DNA from 4 places in the Streptomyces sp. NPDC008150 genome. Region 2 is predicted to be linked to each of the others. Evidence: riboswitches for the same ligand, from Rfam matches in the RefSeq annotation. Region 2 holds a riboswitch; each other region holds the start of a gene.
What was found. A riboswitch is a leader RNA that binds a small molecule or an ion and turns the genes downstream of it on or off. The one in region 2 is predicted to bind cyclic di-AMP.

Region 1 (5,513 bases), on a different contig from region 2:
CGACGTCCGGCGCGTGGCGAAGCCCGCCGCAGCCCCGTTGCGGGAGCGGGAGGACGACAGCGAGCCCGCGACGTTGGACACGCTGACGGCGGACGCCGCCGGGCTGCCGCCGGTGCGCTTCCAGTCGACGTGCGTGGCCGGGATCTCCTCCAGGAAGCGCGACGGCGGGTTGTACGAGGGCTGCCCCCAGGCGCTGCGCATCGCGGAGCGGGTCAGGTAGAGGCGTTCGCGGGCGCGGGTGATACCGACGTACGCGAGACGCCGCTCCTCCTCCAGCTCCTTCGTCTGGCCCAGCGACCGCATGTGCGGGAAGACGCCGTCCTCCATGCCGGTCAGGAAGACCACGGGGAATTCGAGGCCCTTGGCGGTGTGCAGGGTCATCAGGGTGATGACACCGGAGCCGTCGTCGTCCTCGTCGGGGATCTGGTCCGAGTCCGCGACGAGGGCGACGCGTTCGAGGAACTCGGCCAGCGTGCCCGTCTCGCCCTCGGCGTTCTCCTGCTCGAACTCCAGGGCCACGGAGGCGAGTTCCTGGAGGTTCTCGATCCGGGTCTCGTCCTGCGGATCGGTGGACGCCTGCAACTCGGCCAGGTAGCCGGTGCGTTCGAGCACGGCCTCCAGGACGGTGGCCGGTCCGGCGCCGGACTCGACGATCGTCCGGAGGTCTTCGAGCAGGGTGTTGAACCGCTTGACCGCGTTGGTGGAGCGGGCCGCCATGCCGTACGCCTCGTCGACGCGACGCAGCGCCTGCGGGAAGCTGATCTTCTCGCGCTGCGCGAGCGCGTCGATCATCGCCTCGGCGCGGTCGCCGATGCCGCGCTTGGGGACGTTGAGGACACGGCGCAGCGGCACGGAGTCCTCCGGGTTCGACAGCACGCGCAGGTAGGCGAGGACGTCCCGGACCTCCTTGCGCTCGTAGAAGCGGACACCGCCGACGACCTTGTAGGGCAGGCCGACGCGGATGAAGATCTCCTCGAAGACACGGGACTGGGCGTTGGTGCGGTAGAAGACGGCGATGTCGCCGGCCTTCGCGTCGCCCGCGTCCGTCAGCCGGTCTATCTCCTCGGCGACGAACTGCGCCTCGTCGTGCTCGGTGTCCGCGACGTAGCCGGTGATGCGGGCGCCCTCGCCCGCGTTGGTCCACAGGTTCTTCGGGCGGCGCGACTCGTTGCGCTCGATGACCGCGTTGGCGGCGGTGAGGATCGTCTGCGTGGAGCGGTAGTTCTGCTCCAGCAGGATCGTCGTCGCGTTCGGGTAGTCCTCCTCGAACTGGAGGATGTTGCGGATCGTCGCGCCGCGGAACGCGTAGATCGACTGGTCGGCGTCACCCACCACGCACAGTTCGGCCGGCGGCAGGTCGTCCGCGCGCGGCGGCTCGTCCTCGTCGCGGCCCGCGTCCGCGGAACCGACGAGTTCCCGGACGAGGGCGTACTGGGCGTGGTTGGTGTCCTGGTACTCGTCGACGAGGACGTGCCGGAAGCGGCGGCGGTAGTGCTCGGCGACGTCGGGGAAGGCGCGCAGCAGGTTGACCGTCGTCATGATCAGGTCGTCGAAGTCGAGGGCGTTCGCCTCGCGCAGCCGGGACTGGTAGAGGGCGTACGCCTGGGCGACCGACTTCTCGAAGCCGTCGGCGGCCTGCGCGGCGAAGTCCTCCTCGTCGATCAGCTCGTTCTTCAGGTTGGAGACCTTGGCGCTGAAGGACTTCGGCGGGAAGCGCTTCGGGTCGAGGTCCAGGTCCCGGCAGACCAGCGCCATCAGGCGCTTGGAGTCGGCGGCGTCGTAGATCGAGAAGCTGGACGTGAAGCCGAGCTTCTTGCTCTCGCGGCGCAGGATGCGCACGCACGCGCTGTGGAAGGTCATCACCCACATCGCGTTGGCGCGCGGGCCGACGAGCTGCTCGACGCGCTCCTTCATCTCGCCCGCGGCCTTGTTGGTGAAGGTGATCGCGAGGATCTGCCCGGGGTGCACGTGCCGCTCGCCGAGGAGGTACGCGATGCGGTGCGTGAGCACCCGGGTCTTGCCGGAACCGGCCCCGGCCACGATGAGCAGGGGGGTGTCCGCGTGCACGACGGCGGCGCGCTGGTTCTCGTTCAGCCCGTCGAGCAGGGCCGCCGCGTCCAGCACCGGGCGCGGGGCGCCGTCCCGGTAGTGGGTGTCGCGGTCCGGCGGCGCGTCGAACTTCCCGCCGAACAGATCGTCCGGGACCTGCTCCGGAGCGTGTTCGTCCTCGGGCGGGGGCGGGGGCTCCTCGTCGCGCGGGCTCGGGGCCCGGAGGTTCGCCAGGAAGTTGTCGTCAAAGAGGCTGCTCATCGCTCTCCGAGTCTAGGGCGCCCCACCGACAGCCGGTGCCCGCCCCGGAAAGTCGGGGCCCCGCGGTCCGCGGCCCTGCCCTCAGCGGGGAACGTCCATGCGCTGCGTGCCGACGACGGACAGCAGCCGCAGCGCCTCCTCGGACGGTGAGCCCGGGTCTGCCGTGTAGATCACGAGCCGCTGGTCGCGGTCGGCGATGTCGAGGACGTCGCAGTTGACGGTGACCGGGCCGACCACCGGGTGCGCGAACGTCTTGCGCAGGGTGTGCTCGTCGCACACGTCGTGGGAGTTCCACAGCCGGACGAAGTCGTCGCTCCCGGCGAGCAGGCCGTCCACGAGTTCCCGGACCCCGGGGTCCTCGGGGTAGCGGGCCGCCGCGGCGCGCAGCCGCCGGGCGGCGGTACGGGCGAACGCGTCCGCGTCGGACACCCCGTACAGCCGGAGGCCGTCCCGGTGCGGACCGAGGAGGACGCGCCGCAGGAAGTTGCGGTCGCGGGGCACGAGGGCGGAGAAGTCCTCCATGAGGGCGGCGGCGAGGTCGTTCCAGGCCAGTACCTCGTACGTCGCCGACATCACTGTGGCGGCGGCGTTCGGGAGGCGGTCCATCAGGTCGAGGATGCTCTGCCGCACCTCGCGCGGCGGGCCGGGCGGCGGGCCCGGGGGCGCGCCGGCCAGGTGGTGCAGGTGGGCGCGCTCGGCGTCCGTCAGGCGCAGGGCGCGCGCGAGACCGGCCAGCACCTCGCGCGAGGGATGCGCCCCGCGCGCCTGTTCGAGACGGGTGTAGTGCTCGGTGGAGATGTACGCGAGCTGCGCCACCTCCTCGCGGCGCAGCCCCGGGGTGTGGCGCCGGGGCCCGGCAGGGAGCCCGACGTCGGCGGGGGTGATCCGCTCGCGCCGGGTGCGCAGGAAGGCCGCCAGCTCTCGTCTGTCCACATCTCCAGTGTGCGCGGGGCCGTGCGCGTCCTCCAGGTACGGCCTGTACCTGGAAAGCCCGGGGCCACCGGCGCACGCTCGGTCCCATGAACAGCACACCGGCAACCACACCCACGACCACACCCGCGACCACACCCGGACCCGCGCCCGCCGCCGGGCTGCTGGCCGGCAAGGTCGCCCTCGTCACCGGCGCCGGGCGGGGCATCGGCGCCGCCGCGGCACGCCTCTTCGCGCGGGAGGGCGCCCGGGTCCTGCTCGCGGCCCGGACCGAGGAGCAGCTCGCGGCGGTCACGGCGGAGATCCGCTCGGCGGGCGGCACCGCGGACCACGTCCGGTGCGACCTGGCGGAACCGGACGGCGTGCGGGCCGCCGTGGACCGTGCCGCGGAGCTGTACGGCAGGCTCGACGTGGCCTTCAACAACGGTGCCGCCTTCACCCCGCCCCGCCCGCTGGACGAGGTGACGGAGGCCGACTTCGACCACCTCTACGCCGTGAACCTGAAGGGCGTCTGGCTGGCGATGTCCGCCCAGGTCGCCGTGATGCGGGCCACCGCCGGACAGGGGGCGATCGTCAACAACTCCAGCGTCGGCAGCCTGGGGGCGAACCCCCGGCTGCCCGCCTACGGAGCGATGAAGCGGGCGGTCAACAGCCTCACCGAGTCGGCGGCCGTGACCTACGGTCCCGAGGGCATCCGCGTCAACGCGGTCGCCCCGGGCAACACGCGGACGCGGATGATCCGCACGTGGGAGGAGTCGGACCCGGGGCTGAGCGACCGGCTCGCCGCCCGGAACCCGCTGCGCCGGGCCGCCGAACCGGCCGAGATCGCCGAGGCCGCCCTCTGGCTCCTGAGCGACCGCGCCTCCTACGTGACGGGCACGGTGCTCCGGGTGGACGGCGGCGCGAGGGCCTGAGCGACGGGCCGGCGCCGGGCGGTGCGCCGGCGGCAACGGGTGCGCGCGAGAGACCGGTTGGCCGCTTCACCCGACCCGGCCTCCCAACCCGGCCTCCCGTCCCGGGCGTTGAAAGATCCGCAAAGTGGGCGCGAACGCCGATTCCCCCCTTCGGCGGACCAACCGGGTTCATCGCGACAGGAGTTGGACACACCCTGTGACCAGGCGGTTTCAGGTCACGAAAATGTATCGGGCATATCGCCTACCGACCTTCACAGCGGCCGCACGCGTTGGTTACCGTTCGGTCGGGCCGTACGACCCCCACCGGCGAACGTCGCCGGGCCGCACGGCCCCCGCCGAGTCCGCGCGTCCCAGGGGCCGTTCACGCCCCCGTGCCGCCGGAGCCGGGGACCCACCGCGAACCTGGGGTGAATCGGTCCGCCTCCGCCGAGGCGCCGGCCGTAGGGCAGCCTTCCGGATCCATCCGCCCGAACCCGACAGCTAACCCGGTAGGCGGAACACGGAAGGAGTCGCCCTCGTGGCGTCGCACCGCAAGCCGCGCCCGACGGGAACGCGCGTAGGCATACGCACCCCCGTGCTGGCCACGGCCGCCCTCACCTCGGTGGCCCTGTTCTCCCAGACCGCGCAGGCCGCCCCCGTCACCGCCGACAAGCCGAGCGTCGAGGAAGTGCAGAAGAAGGTCGACGCCCTCTACCGGCAGGCCGAGTCGGCGACGGAGAAGTACAACGCGGCCAAGGAGAAGACGACCACCCAGCGCAAGCAGGTGGACAAGCTCCTGGACGACGTCGCCAGGCGCACGCAGAAGCTCAACGACGCGCGCGACGAGCTGGGTTCGTTCGCCGCGGCCCAGTACCGCTCGGGCACGGCCACGGACACCACCACGTTCCTGCTCGCGGACACCCCCCAGGGCTATTTCGACCAGGACCAGTTGATGAACCGGCTCACCAGCCGCCAGAAGAGCGCGGTCGACGACTACGTCACCGAGCAGGCCGCGACGATGAAGAAGCGCGCGGAGGCGGCCAAGAGCCTGGAGTCGCTGACCACGACGCAGACGAACCTGAAGACGGCCAAGACGACCGTCCAGACGAAGCTGGGCGACGCGCGCGAACTGCTGTCGAAGCTGAACGCCGAGGAGAAGGCACGGCTCGCGCAGATCGAGAAGGAGAAGCAGGAGAAGGCCGACGCGGAGGCCGCGGCGCTCGCGAAGAAGCAGGCCACCGAGCAGACGGCCGCGCAGGGCTCCGGGTCGTCGTCCACGGCCGCCGCCCCGGCGGACTCCTCGCGGGCCGCGCAGGTCATCGCCTTCGCCCGCGCCCAGATCGGCAAGCCGTACGTCTGGGGCGCCACCGGCCCCGGCTC
Region 2 (5,513 bases):
CGTCGAGGGTCTCGGTCAGCGAACCGATCTGGTTGACCTTGACGAGCAGCGCGTTGGCCGCGCCCTCCTCGATGCCGCGGGCCAGGCGCTCCGGGTTGGTGACGAACAGGTCGTCGCCCACGAGCTGGACCTTCTCGCCGAGCTTGTCGGTGATGACCTTCCAGCCGGCCCAGTCGTCCTCGAACAGCGGGTCCTCGATGGAGACGAGCGGGTACGCCGCGACGAGCTCCTCGTAGTACTCCGTCATCTCGGCGGCGGAGCGCTCCTTGCCCTCGAACGTGTACTTGCCGTCCTTGTAGAACTCGGAGGCGGCGACGTCGAGTGCCAGGGCGATCTGCTCACCGGGGACGTAACCGGCCTGCTTGACGGCCTCGAGGATGAGGTCGAGGGCGTCGCGGTTCGAGCCGAGGTTCGGGGCGAAGCCGCCCTCGTCGCCGAGGCCGGTGGACAGGCCCTTCGACTTCAGGACGGACTTGAGGGTGTGGTAGACCTCCGTGCCCCAGCGCAGCGCCTCGGAGAAGGACTCCGCGCCGATCGGGGCGATCATGAACTCCTGGATGTCGACGTTCGAGTCGGCGTGCGACCCGCCGTTCAGGATGTTCATCATCGGCACCGGCAGCAGGTGCGCGTTCGGGCCGCCCAGGTAGCGGAAGAGCGGGAGGTCGCTGGCCTCGGACGCGGCGTGCGCGACGGCGAGCGAGACGCCGAGGATGGCGTTGGCGCCCAGCGAGCCCTTGTTGTCGGTGGCGTCCAAGTCGAACATCGCCTGGTCGATCAGGCGCTGCTCGGTGGCGTCGTAGCCGACGAGCTCCGGGCCGATCTGCTCGATGACGGCGAGGACGGCCTTCTCGACACCCTTGCCCTGGTAGCGGTTGGGGTCACCGTCGCGGAGCTCGATGGCCTCGAAGGCACCGGTGGAGGCACCGGACGGAACGGCGGCACGGCCGGTGCTGCCGTCGTCGAGGCCGACCTCGACCTCGACCGTGGGGTTGCCTCGGGAGTCCAGGATTTCCCGGGCTACGACGACGTCGATGGACGGCACGAGCATCTCCTTCGTGGATGTGACGCTTGAGTGTGCGGGGCGCTCGGCGCTTGGCCTCGCGACTAGAGCCTAACCGTCCCCGGGGCTTCGGCCAGCCGACCGACCGCCCCGTGGACGGACTGACGGTACACATTGTTCATGGACGGAACAAAGGGGGGATGGAAAACGCGGAACTTCGCGGGGGCGCGTGGGCGACGGGACGGGGCGCGCGCGGTGACATTCCCTCACCCCCGGCGCTCCGGCCCCGTTTGATTCCGCTCGCGCGCGGGCGCGGGTGCGCGCGTGTCTTCCGGACAGCAAAATCCCCGCCCGGGTGCGTACGGGGGAACACGCACCCGGGCGGGGAGCCCGTGGGGACGGGGGGAAGGTCCTCACGTTCGCCCCAGGGTGCGGGACGAGCGTGTGAGGACGCTGTGGTTCTGCCGTGTACCGGGCGGCGGCCGCGCTCGCGGGGCGCGACGGTGGGGCGTCGCGGCCCGGCGGCCGTCGGCCGGCCGCCCGGTTCACCTCACGCGGAGCCCGTCGGGGACGAACTGCCGCGGGTGACCGCCTACTTGAGGTGGAGCTGCTGGCCCGGGTAGATCACGTCGGCGTTGTCGACGATGTCCTTGTTGAGCTTGAACACCTTCTTCCAGCCGCCGTTCACGTGGTGCTTCTGGGCGATGGAGCTGAGGGTGTCCCCCTTGACGACCTTGTACTCGCCGTCACCCTTCTTGACCTTCTTGCCGGTGGTCGTGGTGACGGTCGGGCGGTCCTGCGAGCGGGAGGCCTGCGTGTCGCCCGAGCGCTCCGAGGTGCCGGTGGCGGTGCTGCCGGAGGACGACGACGAGGACGACGACGAGCCGCCCGACGACGAGGAGGAGCCCGAGGACGACGACGAGCCGCTGGAGGCGGCGGCGCCGTCGTAGGAGGCGCCGGTCAGGCCGGTGCCGCAGGTCGGCCAGGCACCCTTGCCCTGGGCCGCGAGGACCTTCTCGGCGACGGCGATCTGCTGCGCCTTGCTGGCACCGCTGGCGACGGACGCGTACTGCGTACCGCCGTAGGCGGCCCAGGTGGAGGCCGAGAACTGCAGGCCGCCGTAGTAACCGTTGCCGGTGTTGATCGACCAGTTGCCGCCCGACTCGCACGAGGCGACGGTGTCCCACTGGGACTCGGTGGCGGCGGAGGCGTTGCCGGCGGCCATCAGCGGCGCGGCGACGGCGACACCGGCGACGCCGGCGATGGCGACGGCACGGGTGGCCTTGGACGGGCGACGGTGCTTGCCCTTGCTGGAAAGCAGCATGGAGAGATCCCCTCACCGACGCCTGCGAGGTGAGCTGTCGGGTTCGGGCCGGTTGAGTTGCCCGGCCACGCGTCCCCGTCCGTGGTGCGACGACGACGCGCGGCTTCACCCCAAGCCGTCCCCGGCGGTCTCGACTCGCGTCTCAACTGCCGGGTACGGCACTTACCTTGGGTCCCCCGCTCCTGCCTACGGCGCTTGCGCGACGACTGTTCCCGGGGGGCCGCTGGCAGGATTCGGCGTTGCGGCGACCGGGGCCCGCGTTGGCGAGCGGTGATGACCGTAGACATGCGATCCGGGGAATTTCAAAGACGATCAGGGCTTCTGAGACTCATCCCACACTTTCACCAAAAGGGACATTAGACCGCGAACCGTGACGCGAACTCCCGTTGGTTTTCGCCCGATTAGCTACTGAGATCAAGGGTCTGACCGGGAACGATGCGGTCCGGGTCGGAGCCGATCTCCTTCTTGTTCGCGGAGTACAGCGCGGCCCACCCGCCCTTGACGTCAAGGGAGTCGGCGATGGACTCGATGCTGTCCCCGGCGCGCACGGTGTAGGTGTCGCCCAGCGCGGCGCGCGTGTCCCCGGCGCCGCGCGAGGCGTGACGGCCCGCCGAGGCGTCCCGGGCGGCCGCCTTGGTGGCCGTGGCGGCCTCGTTCGCGCTGCCGCCGCGGTGGCGCCCGACGCTCGTGTCGACGAGCGCGGAGCTGCCCGAATCGCGCGCCGCCGCATAGGCATTGGCCAGTTCGTCCGAATTGTCGGCACTGTCGTCGCCGCTCGACGTCACTCCCGTACCGCCCGGGACGGCGTGCCCGCCGACCGCCCGGCCGGCCGACAGCGAGTCGGGGGTCGACGCGGAGGGCGTGGAGCCGCCGAGCGGGGACGAGGGCGTCCGGGACGGCGTGGACGAGGAGGCCGAGGGCGACCCCGAGGGCGTCGTGGTCCCGGACGGGGAGTCGGTCGAACCGTCCGCGGCGGAGGGGTCGGTGGACGCCGAGGGGTCCGCGGTGTCCGAGGAGCCGTCCGAGGGCACGATCCCGTCCAGCGGCCCCGAGCCGTCCGCGCCGGAGGAGCCCGCGGAGTCGCTCGCGCCGGAGGAGCCCGGCGAACTCGTCGACCCCGTCGAGTCCTTCGTGCCCGATCCGTCCGAACTGTCCGTGTCGCCCGTGGCCGTCGAGCCCGCCGCGTCGTCGGTCGACGTACCGCTCGTGGTGCTCGTGGCGCCGGTCTGCTTCGTCAGCCCGGACAGCGGTCCGCACGCGGGCCACGCGGTGGGGCCGCGGTCGGCGAGGATCTTCTCGGCCACGGCTATCTGCTGGGCGCGCGTGGCCTCGTCGGCGCTGCCGGCGTAGTCGAGACCGCCGTAGTTCTCCCAGTCGTCCTGCGTCAACTGGAGCCCGCCGTAGTACCCGTTGCCCGGGTCGGAGGCCCATTCGCCGCCGCTCTCGCACTCGGCGACCCGGTCCCAGGTGACGCCCGCGGTGGTCGCGGACGTCTGGGTGGCGGCGCTCGCCCCGGTCGCCGCGAACAGCGGAAGGGCTACGGCGGAGCCGGTCACTCCGGCCACGACAAGGATGGCCGGAGCCTGACGGGGCCGACGGTGACGACCGTTCCCGGAGAGCATGCGGAGACCTTTCGCGAGACAGCGTTGGCCGGCGGGCCGGACGGACCGGGTACCGCGCCGATTCGTGAAGTTATAGGCAGGCCATCACTTGTCACAAGTTCATGCCGCGAGGATCACATGAAGGTCACATAGTTGAGGGAGTGTCACTTCCGGTCGGACGGGGCTCCCGGGGCCGCCGGGGTGAACTCCACCGGGAGGGTGCGCAGTCCGCGCATGATGAGCCCCCCGCGCCACCTCAACTCCTCGCGTTCCACGCCCAGTCGCAGGTCGGGGAGGCGGGTGAGCAGCGTGGCGAGAGCGAACTGCCCCTCCAGCCGGGCCAGCGGGGCGCCCACGCAGTAGTGGATTCCGTGCCCGTACCCGAGGTGCTGGTTGTCGCGCCGGGAGAGATCCAGCACATCCGGGTCGCGGAACCGCTCCGGGTCGCGGTCGGCCGCGGCCAGCACCACCAGGACGGGGTCGCCGGCCCCGATTCGCTGCCCGCCCATGGTCAGTTCCTCCGTCGCGAACCGCCAGGTGGCCAGCTCCACCGGACCGTCGAACCGCAGGAGTTCCTCGACGCCCGTCGCCAGCAGGTCCCGCTCGCCCCGGGCGAGGGAGGCCTGGAGCCGCTCGCGCTGCTCCGGGTGGTCCAGCAGGGCGAGCGTGCCGTTGCCGATGAGGTTCACCGTCGTCTCGAACCCGGCGAACAGCAGGATGAACGCCATCGCCGCCGCCTCGTTCTCCGTGAGGTGCTCGCCCTCGTCGGAGGCGCGGATCAGCGCGGAGATGAGGTCCTCGCCCGGTGCCGGCTCGGCGGGCAGCGCCTCGCGCTTGCGGTGGATCAGCTCGGCGAGGTAGCCGCGCATCTTCTTCACCGACCGCGCGACCCCGCCGCGCGGTCCGCCGCCGTGGCGGATCATCATGCCCGCCCAGTCCCGGAAGTCGTCCTGGTCCTCGCGGGGGACGCCGAGCAGGTCGCAGATGGCGTAGATGGGGAGCGGGAACGCGAAGTCGTGGATGAGGTCGGCGCTCCCCCGCTCCGCGAAGGCGTCGATGAGCCGGTCCGTCAGCTCCTGCACGCGGGGCGCGAACTCCGCCACGCGCCGGGGCGTGAACGCCTTCGACACCAGTCGTCTGAGCCGCGTGTGGTCCGGCGGGTCGATGTTGAGCAGATGCGTCATCAGGTCGGCCTTGCGTTCGCCGGGGATGCCGGTCTTCCCCCGGGCGTTCGCCGGCTCGTCGTGGTGGGCCGGGTTCTTCGACAGCCGCTGGTCGGCGAGGACCGCCTTCGCGTCCGCGTACCGGGTGACGAGCCACGCCTCGACACCGCTGGGCAGCCGCGTGCGGTGCACGGGCGCGTGCTCGCGCAGCCAGGCGTAGGCGGGGTACGGGTCGGTGGCGAACCCCCAGGTGAACAGCTCCGGTGCGGGGGCGGAGGGCTGGGGGGCGGAGGGTGCGGGGGCCGCCGGGGTCCCGGGCCGGTCGCTCACTTTCGCCGCGCCTGTTCTTCCGTGAGGCGGACGGCGTCGCGGTACGCGCGGGCCGCCGCCCGCAGGGCCGCCTCCGGATCCACCCCGTCCGCCTC
Region 3 (5,513 bases), on a different contig from region 2:
ATCACCTTCTCCGGGCCGACGGTGAACGGGAGTTCGGTGACGACGAGGCCCTTGCGGCGGGCCGTCACGTTCTCCACCGCGACCGTCGCGCGGATCTTGAAGGTGCCGCGGCCGTTCGCGTACGCGTCCCGGATGCCGGACAGGCCGACGATCCTGCCGCCGGTGGGCAGGTCGGGTCCCGGGACGTGCTTCATCAGGGCGTCCAGGTCGGCGGCCGGGTACCGGATCAGGTGCCGGGCGGCGGCGACGACCTCGCCGAGGTTGTGCGGCGGCATGTTGGTGGCCATGCCCACCGCGATGCCGGAGGCGCCGTTGACCAGGAGGTTGGGGAAGGCGGCGGGCAGGGCGACCGGTTCCCGTTCCTGGCCGTCGTAGTTGGGGGAGAAGTCGACGGTGTCCTCGTCGATCGACTCCGTCATCAGAGCGGTGGCCTCGGCCATCCGGCACTCGGTGTACCGCATGGCGGCCGGCGGGTCGTCGTTGCCCAGGGAGCCGAAGTTGCCGTGGCCGTCGACCAGCGGGAGGCGCATCGAGAACGGCTGCGCCATGCGCACCAGCGCGTCGTAGATGGACGCGTCGCCGTGCGGGTGCAGCTTGCCCATCACCTCGCCCACGACGCGGGCGCACTTGACGTACCCCCGGTCGGGGCGCACGCCCATCTCGTTCATCTGGTAGACGATGCGCCGGTGCACCGGCTTCAGGCCGTCCCGCGCGTCGGGCAGGGCTCGGGAGTAGATGACCGAGTACGCGTACTCAAGGTAGGAGCCCTGCATCTCGTCGACGACGTCGATGTCGAGGATCCTCTCCTCGAACGGCTCGTCGGGCGGCGGGGTCTTCGTGCTGCGGCGGGCCATCGCTGCCGGCTCCTTGCTGAAGCGTTGAACGGGATCTGACGCGGACCATTGTGGACCGCGGTACCGACACCGCGGACCAGGACCCGGCCCAACGGGACTTCCCGCACCTCACCGGGGCTCCCGGCGGGCGTCCGGAGCGAGGGGCCCTCGCGCGGCGGTCAATCCCGTTCTCGCTCTCGGCGTAGCGCACCGGGGAACTTCGCCGGTGCCCCGCGCGCTTGCATACAGTGGCACGACGGCAGGAAAAGCGCGGTCCTCACGGCCGCATCCGCGATCGAAGGGACGTACATGCCCATGGGTCACACGGCCACAGCCGAGGCAGACTCCGGCGGCCTGACAGCGACCGAGCACCGACTGGCCAACGGGCTGCGCGTGGTGCTCTCCGAGGACCACCTCACCCCGGTCGCGGCGGTGTGCCTCTGGTACGACGTCGGGTCGCGGCACGAGGTCGAGGGCCGCACCGGGCTCGCCCACCTCTTCGAGCACCTGATGTTCCAGGGCTCGGCGCAGGTCAAGGGCAACGGCCACTTCGAGTTCGTGCAGGGCGCGGGCGGTTCGCTCAACGGCACCACCAGCTTCGAGCGCACGAACTACTTCGAGACCATGCCGGCCCACCAGCTGGAGCTCGCGCTCTGGCTGGAGGCGGACCGCATGGGCTCGCTGCTGGCCGCCCTGGACGAGGAGTCCATGGAGAACCAGCGCGACGTCGTCAAGAACGAGCGCCGCCAGCGCTACGACAACGTCCCCTACGGCACCGCGTTCGAGAAGCTCACCGCGCTCGCGTACCCGGAGGGCCACCCGTACCACCACACGCCCATCGGGTCGATGGCCGACCTGGACGCGGCCACGCTGGAGGACGCGCGGGCCTTCTTCCGCACGTACTACGCGCCCAACAACGCGGTGCTGTCCGTGGTCGGCGACATCGACCCCGAGAAGACCCTCGCCTGGGTGGAGAAGTACTTCGGCTCGATCGCGGCGCACGACGGCAAGCCCGTCCCGCGTGACGGCTCGCTGCCGGACGTCATGGGCGGTGAGCAGCGCGAGGTCGTCGTCGAGGAGGTGCCGGCCCGCGCGCTGATGGCCGCCTACCGGCTCCCCGAGGACGGCACGCGCGCGGCCGACGCGGCCGACCTGGCGCTCACCGTGCTCGGCGGCGGCGAGTCCTCCCGCCTGTACAACCGCCTGGTGCGCCGCGACCGCACCGCCGTCGCCGCCGGGTTCGGCCTGCTGCGGCTGGCCGGGGCGCCCTCGCTGGGCTGGCTCGACGTGAAGACGTCGGGCGACGTCGAGGTGCCCGTCATCGAGGCCGCCGTCGACGAGGAGCTCGCCCGGTTCGCCGCGGAGGGCCCCACCGACGAGGAAATGGAGCGCGCGCAGGCCCAGTTGGAGCGCGAGTGGCTCGACCGGCTCGGCACGGTCGCCGGCCGCGCCGACGAACTGTGCCGCTACGCCGTGCTGTTCGGCGACCCGCAGCTCGCGCTGACCGCGGTGGGCCGGGTGCTCGACGTGAGCGCTGAGGAGGTCCGCGAGGCCGCCGCCGCGCGCCTGCGCCCCGACAACCGCGCGGTGCTCGTCTACGAGCCGATCACATCCGACGACGGTGCCGACGACAGCGACAACGGCAGCGACGACAACGAGGAGGCGGCCAAGTGACCGAGCTCGCCACAATGGAGTTCCACCCCCGGCCGCAGGCGGGCGAGCCCACGCTGTGGGCCTTCCCGGCCCCCGAGCGCGGCCGCCTCGGCAGCGGCCTGACCCTGCTGAGCTGCGACCGGCCCGGACAGCAGATCGTCGCCGTCGAGGTCCTGCTCGACGCGCCGCTCGACGCGGAACCGGCGGGCCTGGACGGCATCGCCACGATCATGGCGCGCGCGTTCTCGGAGGGCACCGACAAGCACTCCGCCGAGGAGTTCGCGGCCGAACTGGAGCGCTGCGGCGCCACGTTGGACGCGCACGCCGACCACCCGGGCGTCCGGCTCTCCCTCGAAGTCCCGGTCTCCCGGCTGGAGAAGGCCCTCGGACTGCTCGCCGACGCCCTGCGCGCACCGGCGTTCGCGGACAGCGAGATCGAGCGGCTCGTCCGCAACCGCCTCGACGAGATTCCGCACGAGATGGCGAGCCCCTCCCGGCGCGCCGCCAAGGAGCTGTCCCGGCAGCTCTTCCCGGCCGGCGTGCGCATGTCGCGCCCGCGCCAGGGCACCGAGGAGACGGTCGAGGCCATCGACGCGGCGGCCGTCCGCGCGTTCTACGAGAAGCACGTGCGCCCCGCCACGGCCACCGCCGTCGTCGTCGGCGACCTCACGGGCGTCGACCTCGACGCGCTGCTCGGCGACACCCTCGGCGAGTGGACCGGCTCCACGGCCGAACCGCTGCCCGTGGCACCGATCACCGCCGACGACACCGGCCGTGTGGTCATCGTCGACCGGCCCGGCGCCGTCCAGACGCAGCTCCTCATCGGGCGCACCGGCCCGGACCGGCACGAGAGCGTGTGGCCGGCCCAGGTGCTCGGCACGTACTGCCTCGGCGGCACCCTCACCTCCCGCCTGGACCGCGTGCTGCGCGAGGAGAAGGGCTACACGTACGGCGTGCGGGCGTTCGGCCAGGTGCTGCGCTCCGCGCCGCCCGCGCCCGGCGGTCCGACGGGCGCCGCGATGCTCGCCATCAGCGGTTCCGTCGACACCCCCAACACGGGCCCGGCACTGGACGACCTGTTCAAGGTGCTGCGCACGCTGGCCGCCGAGGGTCTCACCGACGCCGAGCGGGACGTCGCCGTGCAGAACCTGGTGGGCGTGGCCCCGCTCAAGTACGAGACGGCGGCGGCCGTGGCGGGCACGCTGGCCGACCAGGTCGAGCAGTACCTGCCCGACGACTACCAGGCGACCCTGTACCGCCAACTCGCCGGTACGGGAACGGTGGAGGCCACCGCCGCGGTCGTCAACGCGTTCCCGGTGGACCGGCTGGTGACGGTCCTCGTCGGCGACGCCGCCCAGATCAAGGAGCCCGTCGAGGCGCTCAACATCGGCCCGGTGACGGTCGTTTCGGCGGAATAGCCCCCGGTCCGGACTCCGGCGGGGCGCGGCCCGGCCGGAGTTCGGGCGGCAGGCGCGCGAGGTGCCCCGGTGACGCGAGCGTCACCGGGGTTTCCTTATGCCCGAATTGGCAGAGAGTCGGCCCGTCTGGACTGTGGCATGCGCTACAAAAGCCCCGTTCGGTTTGAGGATGGAAAGTTGTCCCGATTAGCGTCGGCGCGGCTGTCCGTCAGAGCAGTGCGCCGCGACCGCGGCACCGGACAGTCATCGCCGAGTCCCCGTACGGCGCGAGCCAGGGGAGCCGGGGACCCGCGCGTGTGCGAACACGCAGTCCCTGGGGTGAATCGGTCGACCGCGCGCACGCCGTGCGGAAGTCCGTAGGAGACCTTCCTGCTCCGAACCCGTCAGCTAACCCGGTAGGCGAGAGGGAAGGAAAGGACCGCCCATCACCATGGCGTTCACCCACGCCACCGGGAAGCACCGCCGTACGAGCCGCGTCAGACGCGGCAGCGCCCGCATGGCGGGCGTCGCGGCCCTCGCCACGACAGGCGTCGTCGGCACCCTCGCCGCCCCGGCACTCGCAGCAGAACCCTCCGCCGGCCCGACCGGACTCCTCCCCATCGTCACCCTCGGCAGCTCGCTCGCCGACCAGGTCGACGCGCAGGCCGCCGCCCAGCGGCAGGCCGCGGAGGAGAAGGTGGCCGAGGCGGCGGCCCGCAAGGAGGCGGCCGCCCGCGCGGAACAGGCGCACGCCGCCAAGGTCCGCGCGGCCCGCGCCGCCGAGCGCAAGCGCCTGAACACCTACGTCCTGCCGATCACCGGCTCGTACGTCTCCACCGGCTACCGGACCGGCGGCTCCCTGTGGTCCTCCGGCGCGCACACCGGCGTCGACTTCCACGCCGCGAGCGGCACCTCCGTGCACGCGGTGGGCTCGGGCACCGTCGTCCAGACCGGCTGGGGCGGCGCCTACGGCAACCAGATCGTCATCCGCATGAGCGACGGCATGTACACGCAGTACGGGCACCTGTCGTCCATCGGGGTGTCGGTCGGCCAGAAGGTCACCCCCGGCGACGTGATCGGCCTGTCCGGCGCGACCGGCAACACCACCGGACCCCACCTCCACTTCGAGGCGCGCACCACCGCCGAGTACGGCTCCGACGTCGACCCGGTGGGCTACCTCCGCTCGCACGGCCTGGACGTCTGACCGCACCGCCGGGCGGTCCCCCTCCGAACACCGGTTCCGTTTCCCCGTGCCCCGGCGCATCGCGCCGGGGCATTCGGTGTTTCACGGTCACGCTGTCCAAAAAATATCCATGGATTCCGACCCCCCGTCGGAAATTCCGGCCGCCTGCAATAGAGTCACTGAACACACGTCAATCGTCGACGTTTCACGGGGATTAAGGCGGAGGTCGGTCATGCGCATTCCGGCACACTCGGTGTGCACGGCGATCCGGGACGACATCATCGCCGGTGTCTACGAGCGGGGCAGCCGGCTCACCGAGGAACTCCTGGCGCGCCGCTACGGCGTTTCCCGCGTCCCCGTGCGCGAGGCCCTGCGGACCCTGGAGGCCGAGGGCTTCGTGGTCACCCGGCGGCACGCGGGCGCGTGCGTCGCGGAACCCACCGAGCA
Region 4 (5,513 bases), on a different contig from region 2:
AGCCGTAGCGGTCGGCCACCGCGCGGACGTGACCGTTGTACGTGGCGATCTTGCCGCGCAGGTGCTTGAGCACCGGGACACCGCGGGTGTCGAAGCCAGTCGTCACCACGACCGTGCCGATGGCGGCGGTCAGCTTCGCCACGGCGTCCTCGAACCGCTCGGCCACCTCGTCCGGGTCGGTGCCGGGCCGGATGATGTCGTTGCCGCCCGCGCAGAACGTGACGAGGTCGGGGGCCAGTTCGACGGCCCGCGGCACCTGGTCCGCCACGATCTGGTCGAGCAGTTTGCCGCGCACCGCGAGGTTCGTGTACTTGAAGTCGCCCTCGGGGCGCCGGTCGGCGAGCACCACCGCGAACCGGTCGGCCCAGCCGACGTACGAACCGTCGGGACCGGGGTCGCCGACGCCCTCGGTGAAGCTGTCCCCCACCGCCACGTACGACCCGATCACCGCTCTGCTGTCACTCTTCGAATCGTTTGCCACGTCGCACCATGATTCACCTCCCGATGTGACTTACGCGACCGTAGGAAGGGGTTGACGAACGGTGAGATAAGCCACTCGTAAACAGTTTCCCAACTCGGAAATAACCTTCGCACCAAGGGCGTTGAAGCGACGATTTGCGCACCGGGGACGAACACTTCGCGGGCACTGCCTTAAGGCGGACGCACCGAGGGCCGGACCCCGGGATCGGGGTCCGGCCCTCTGCGGTCCGCGGCGGCGTCAGCCGACGGTGACCCCGTGCTCGCTCAGGTAGGCGACCGGGTCGACGTCCGAGCCGTAGTACGGCGTGGTCCGGATCTCGAAGTGCATGTGCGGGCCGGTCACGTTGCCCGTGGCGCCCGACAGGCCGATCTGCTGCCCCTCGGTCACGGTCTGCCCCGTGGAGACGGAGAGCTGCGACATGTGGGCGTACTGGGAGTACTTGCCGTCGGCGTGCTTGATGACGACCTCGTTGCCGTACGCGCCGTCGTAGCCGGCGGAGACGACCGTGCCGGCCGCGATGGCCTTGACGCTGGTGCCGGTCGGGACGACGAAGTCGACACCGGTGTGGTAGCCGCTGGACCACATGCTGCCGGCGACGTGGTAGCCGGTGCCGATGGTGGCTCCGGTCACGGGGAGGGTGTAGCCCGTGGACGTGGAGGCCGAGTCGGCATGCGCGCCGGAGTCGGTGGAGGTCGTGGCCGCGGTGGCGTCGGACGAGCCGGAAGTGGCCTTCTGGGCCGCGGAGTTGGACTCCGTCGACGAGGAGGTCGTCGCCGTGGTGGAGGCGCCCGCCGTCGCGGAACCGGTGCCGAGCGTGAGCTTCAGGCCGGCGTGGATCAGCGATGGGTCGGAGCCGACGGCCGCGCGGTTGTCCTGGTAGAGCTTCTTCCAGCCGCCGTCGACGTGGTGCTGCTCGGCGATCCGCGCGAGCCAGTCGCCGGACTTCACCGTGTAGGTCGTGGCGCCGTGCGCGGCGGACTGCTGCGCGGGGGCGCTCTGCTGCGTCGCCGCGTGCGCTCCGGCGGCGCCGATCAGCGGCAGGGCGAGCGCCATGCCGCCGGTGGTGCCGGCGACGGCGATGGTGCGGGTGAGGCGCTGGGCCTTCGAACGGCGGTGCTTACCCTGTGCGGGCATGGCTGTTTCCTCTCCGGCGCCTGCGGGGCGAGCTGTCGGGTTCGGGCTGGAGATGCCCGGCCGCGAGAGAGCGGCTTCACCCCGAGCCGTTCCGGGAACCGGAACAGGCGGTCGTGCCTGTGGGTCCCCCGCTCCTGCCGTGCACGGGTGGGTGTGTGGAGTTCCGGGCGGCGGCAGGATTGGGCGTCCGTCCGGATCGGAGGTGAACGTAGGCGAACCGAACGTACGGAAACAAGCACGACCTTGTCCGCCATGGCCCTTTCTTGATCCTTTGCCCGGAATTCCGGTGACCCTGTGTGCAATTTCGCCGGATGCGGCATTTCCAATTGCCGCGGAACTCAACGGAATTCCGAGAGCGGAACCCGCCACGGACGGTCACGAATATGACGCTCCTCACCAGGACCCGGTGAACCCCTCTTTATCTGCGCCTCATTCGGGGCGAATGCACCATTGCGGACACATCGGCGATGTCGCGCACCGGTGCGGAAATCGGGCCGTCCCGCGGGCGGCGGGCCGTGTCGTAGGGTCGGAGCGCCACCGTCGGCGACACGTGGAGCCGCGCCGCCGGGGCCGTATGGAGGGAGTCCCCGTGACGCAGCGAGTGCCGTCGACCGAACCCGAGCTGACAGGCGTCCGCAACTTCCGCGACGTGGGCGGACTGCCCACCACGGACGGACGCACGGTGCGCCGCGGCGTGCTGTTCCGCAGCGGTCACCTGGCGCACGCGACCGGGGAGGACGCGGTGTTCCTCGGCTCCCTGGGGCTGCACACGATCTTCGACTTCCGCAACGAGGCCGACCGCCGCCTGGAGGGCCCGGACGTCGAGCTGCCGGGCGTGCGCAACGTGAACCTGCCGCTGAGCGACCCGGCGGACGGCTCCGGGTTCTGGAAGATGATCCGCGAGGGCGACGTCGACCAGCTCCGCTCGCTGCTGGGCGACGGCAAGGCGGAGAACCGCATGATCGCGTCCTACCGCGAGATCGTGACGACCCGCACGGCCGAGCACTCCCGGGTGCTGCGCGCGATCGCCGAGGACAGCGTGCCGGTGCTGATGCACTGCGCGGCGGGCAAGGACCGCGCGGGCCTGTCCGTCGCGGTGACCCTGCTGGCGGTCGGGGTCGAGCGGGACGCGATCCTCGCCGACTACCTGGAGTCGAACGCCAAGCACAGGCGCTACAAGGTGCGCCGCAGCGGCACGTCCGCCGATGCCTACTCGCCCGAGGTGATGGAGCTGCTGAGCCCGCTGTTCGACGCGCGCGCCGAGTACCTGACGGCGGCGCTGGAGACGGTGGAGCGGACGTGGGGCGGCACCGACGCCTACCTGGAGGAGGGCCTCGGCCTGGACGCGGCGGCCCGGGAGCGGCTGCGCGAGCGGCTGCTGGACTGAGTACCGCGGTCCGGTTCCGCCGTCACTTCGCGCCGACCGAGAACAGCAGGTAGATGAACCCGGCGAAGAAGTGGCCGACCGCGATGTAGATGAGCAGGCGGATCCACAGGGCGCGGGGGAACTTCTCTTCCATGTCGGTCATGACGTCTCTCCGGGGAGGGAGTGCCCCGCGGCCGGGCCGAGGCACAGGGCGGCGGTGGGGCTCTGGAGCAGGGTGTGGACGAAGAGGAGGTCGACCCCGTCGGCGTCCTCCGCGGCGATGCGGTGCGGGGTCAGCGAGTCGAAGTGGGAGCTGTCCCCCGGTGCGAGCAGGTGCGTGGTGTCGCCGAGCCGCAGCCGGAGCCGCCCGGTGAGGACGTACAGCCACTCCTCGCCGGGATGGACGCGCACGATGTCGCCCTGGGAGCCGTGCGGGACGTGGACCCGCAGCGCCTGCATGGCGCGGCCGTGGGCGCCCGCCTGCCAGTACGTCCAGCCGCCCGCCCGGGTGGGTTCCATGGCGGCGGCGCGCACGACGGAGTCGCGGTCGGCGACGGTCTCGCCGAGCAGTTCGGAGACGGTGGTTCCGTACACGCGGGCCAGCGCGAGCAGCATGGGCAGCGACGGCTGGCGGCGGCCGGTCTCCAGGCGGGAGAGGTGGGCCGGCGAGAGCCCGGCGGCGCGGGCGGCGGCCTCCAGCGTGAGGGCGGCGCGCCGGCGCAGCGCCCGGAGCTGGGGCGCGACGGCGGGGAGGTCGCCTGCGGTGCCGTCCGCGGGCGGATCCGGGGGCTCGGGCCGCTCGGACTGTTCGGGGTGCTCGGAGGAGCTCATGCCTCCATTGAGCCGCAGGCGTTGCCTCTGAGGCAAATTTGTTGCCTCAGAGGCAAAAACTGTCGGGAGCCGGGTCGGCTAGCGGTTCGCGACCGCCTGCTTGACCAGTGTCCTGCCGAAGTCCCACATGAGTCCACCGCCGCTGTGTGCGTCGTCCATCACGGCGGTGAACGCGTCGACGAACCGGTCGACCTCGCGCTCGCCGATGGTCAGCGGCGGGATCAGCTTGATCACTTCGAGGTGGTCGCCGGAGACCTGGGTGAGGATCCGGTGCCGCTGGAGCAGCGGCACGACGACCATCTGCGCGAACAGGCCCTTGCGGGCGGCCTGGAGCATGGTCCAACGGCCGCGCAGCTTGAGCGACTTGGGCCTGCCGAACTCGATGCCGATCATCAGGCCGCGACCGCGCACGTCGGCGAGGAGTTCGTACTTGTCGGTGAGCGCGGCCAGCCTGTTCTTCAAAACCTCGCCGGTGGCACGGGCGTTGGCGACGATCTGCTCGTTCTCCATGACCGACAGCACGGCGAGGCCGGCCGCCATGGCCTGCGCGTTGGCGCCGAAGCTCGCCGAGTGCACCAGCACCCGGTCCATGGAGGAGTAGACCTTCTTGAAGATCCAGTCCTTGCCGAGGGTCGCGCCGACCGGCACGTAACCGCCGGACAGCGCCTTCGCCACGCACACCAGGTCGGGTTCGACGCCCTCCTCGTGCTGGTAGGCGTAGAAGTCGCCGGTGCGGCCCAGGCCGGTCTGCACCTCGTCCGCGATGAGCAGCGCCTTGTGCTTGTGCAGCAACTCCTGGGCGGCGCGCAGGTATCCGGGCGGCGCCTCGTACACGCCCTTGCCCTGGATCGGCTCGACGACGAGGGCGGCGACGTCGCCCTTCTTCAACTCCCGTGCCAGCGCGTCGACATCACCGAGGGGGACGGCGGTGTCGGGCAGCAGCGGTGCGAAGCCGTCGCGGAAGCCGTCCTCGCCGTTGACGGAGAGGGAGCCGGTGGTCAGCCCGTGGAAGGCGTGCTCGCAGTAGAGGATCCTCGGCCTCCCGGTGGCGTACCGGGCGAACTTGAGGGCCGTCTCGACGGCCTCGGTGCCGCTGTTGCCGAAGAACACCCGGTCCAGGTGCGGACTGTGGGTGAGCAGCTTCTCGGCGAGCAGGCCGGGCAGCGGCTGGCAGTCGAAGCGGGTGAGGTCGGCGAGGCCGGCGTCGAGGACGTCGTGCAGCGCCTTGCGGACGACGGGGTGGTGGCGACCGATGCCCATCACGCCGAAGCCCGCGAGCATGTCGAGGTAGTCGTTGCCGTCCGCGTCCCAGAAGTACGCGCCCTCGGCCCGCTCGTAGACCCGGTCGAAGCCGATGGTGTGGAGCATGCGCGGGAGTTGGTGGTTCAGGTACTTGGTGTGCAGTTCGTAGCGCTCGGCTCCGCGCTCGGACAGGACCGCACCGAGGTCGAACTCCTTGGTCATTCGGGTTTCTCCTTGCCTGCGAGACTTGCGCTGATCCGGCCGGCCACCTCGACGGGGGTGAGACCGATGTCCGCGAGCAGTTCGCCACGCCGCGCGTGCTCCAGGAACTGCTCGGGGATGCCGAACCGCCTGACGGGGACGTCGACCTCGGCGTCGCCGAGGGCCAGTGCGACGGCACTGCCGACGCCGGCCGCGCGGCTGTTGTCCTCCACGACGGCCACCAGCCGGTGGTCCGCC

Region 1: it holds a riboswitch for cyclic di-AMP, as region 2 does, so the genes downstream of both, ACFZA0_RS22840 (NlpC/P60 family protein) here and ACFZA0_RS12135 (transglycosylase family protein) in region 2, are expected to answer to the same signal.
Region 3: it holds a riboswitch for cyclic di-AMP, as region 2 does, so the genes downstream of both, ACFZA0_RS27150 (peptidoglycan DD-metalloendopeptidase family protein) here and ACFZA0_RS12135 (transglycosylase family protein) in region 2, are expected to answer to the same signal.
Region 4: it holds a riboswitch for cyclic di-AMP, as region 2 does, so the genes downstream of both, ACFZA0_RS24285 (peptidoglycan DD-metalloendopeptidase family protein) here and ACFZA0_RS12135 (transglycosylase family protein) in region 2, are expected to answer to the same signal.

The regions. Positions count from the first base shown of each region.
Region 1 is NZ_JBIBHJ010000009.1:181,966-187,478, reverse strand. It holds gene pcrA (DNA helicase PcrA) at 1-2,310, opposite strand, end outside; gene ACFZA0_RS22850 (helix-turn-helix domain-containing protein) at 2,392-3,243, opposite strand; gene ACFZA0_RS22845 (glucose 1-dehydrogenase) at 3,330-4,154, shown strand; cyclic di-AMP (ydaO/yuaA leader) riboswitch at 4,509-4,664, shown strand; gene ACFZA0_RS22840 (NlpC/P60 family protein) at 4,672-5,513, shown strand, end outside.
Region 2 is NZ_JBIBHJ010000004.1:82,841-88,353, forward strand. It holds gene eno (phosphopyruvate hydratase) at 1-1,048, opposite strand, end outside; gene ACFZA0_RS12135 (transglycosylase family protein) at 1,593-2,324, opposite strand; cyclic di-AMP (ydaO/yuaA leader) riboswitch at 2,329-2,528, opposite strand; gene ACFZA0_RS12140 (transglycosylase family protein) at 2,726-3,889, opposite strand; gene ACFZA0_RS12145 (cytochrome P450) at 4,090-5,418, opposite strand; gene ACFZA0_RS12150 (nucleoside triphosphate pyrophosphohydrolase) at 5,415-5,513, opposite strand, start outside.
Region 3 is NZ_JBIBHJ010000012.1:187,567-193,079, reverse strand. It holds gene ACFZA0_RS27165 (DNA topoisomerase (ATP-hydrolyzing)) at 1-854, opposite strand, end outside; gene ACFZA0_RS27160 (insulinase family protein) at 1,143-2,507, shown strand; gene ACFZA0_RS27155 (insulinase family protein) at 2,504-3,904, shown strand; cyclic di-AMP (ydaO/yuaA leader) riboswitch at 4,142-4,321, shown strand; gene ACFZA0_RS27150 (peptidoglycan DD-metalloendopeptidase family protein) at 4,335-5,087, shown strand; gene ACFZA0_RS27145 (FCD domain-containing protein) at 5,299-5,513, shown strand, end outside.
Region 4 is NZ_JBIBHJ010000010.1:182,407-187,919, reverse strand. It holds gene ACFZA0_RS24290 (GDSL-type esterase/lipase family protein) at 1-448, opposite strand, end outside; gene ACFZA0_RS24285 (peptidoglycan DD-metalloendopeptidase family protein) at 719-1,615, opposite strand; cyclic di-AMP (ydaO/yuaA leader) riboswitch at 1,618-1,779, opposite strand; gene ACFZA0_RS24280 (tyrosine-protein phosphatase) at 2,205-3,002, shown strand; gene ACFZA0_RS24275 (DUF6126 family protein) at 3,025-3,144, opposite strand; gene ACFZA0_RS24270 (helix-turn-helix domain-containing protein) at 3,141-3,812, opposite strand; gene ACFZA0_RS24265 (aminotransferase class III-fold pyridoxal phosphate-dependent enzyme) at 3,891-5,276, opposite strand; gene dxs (1-deoxy-D-xylulose-5-phosphate synthase) at 5,273-5,513, opposite strand, start outside.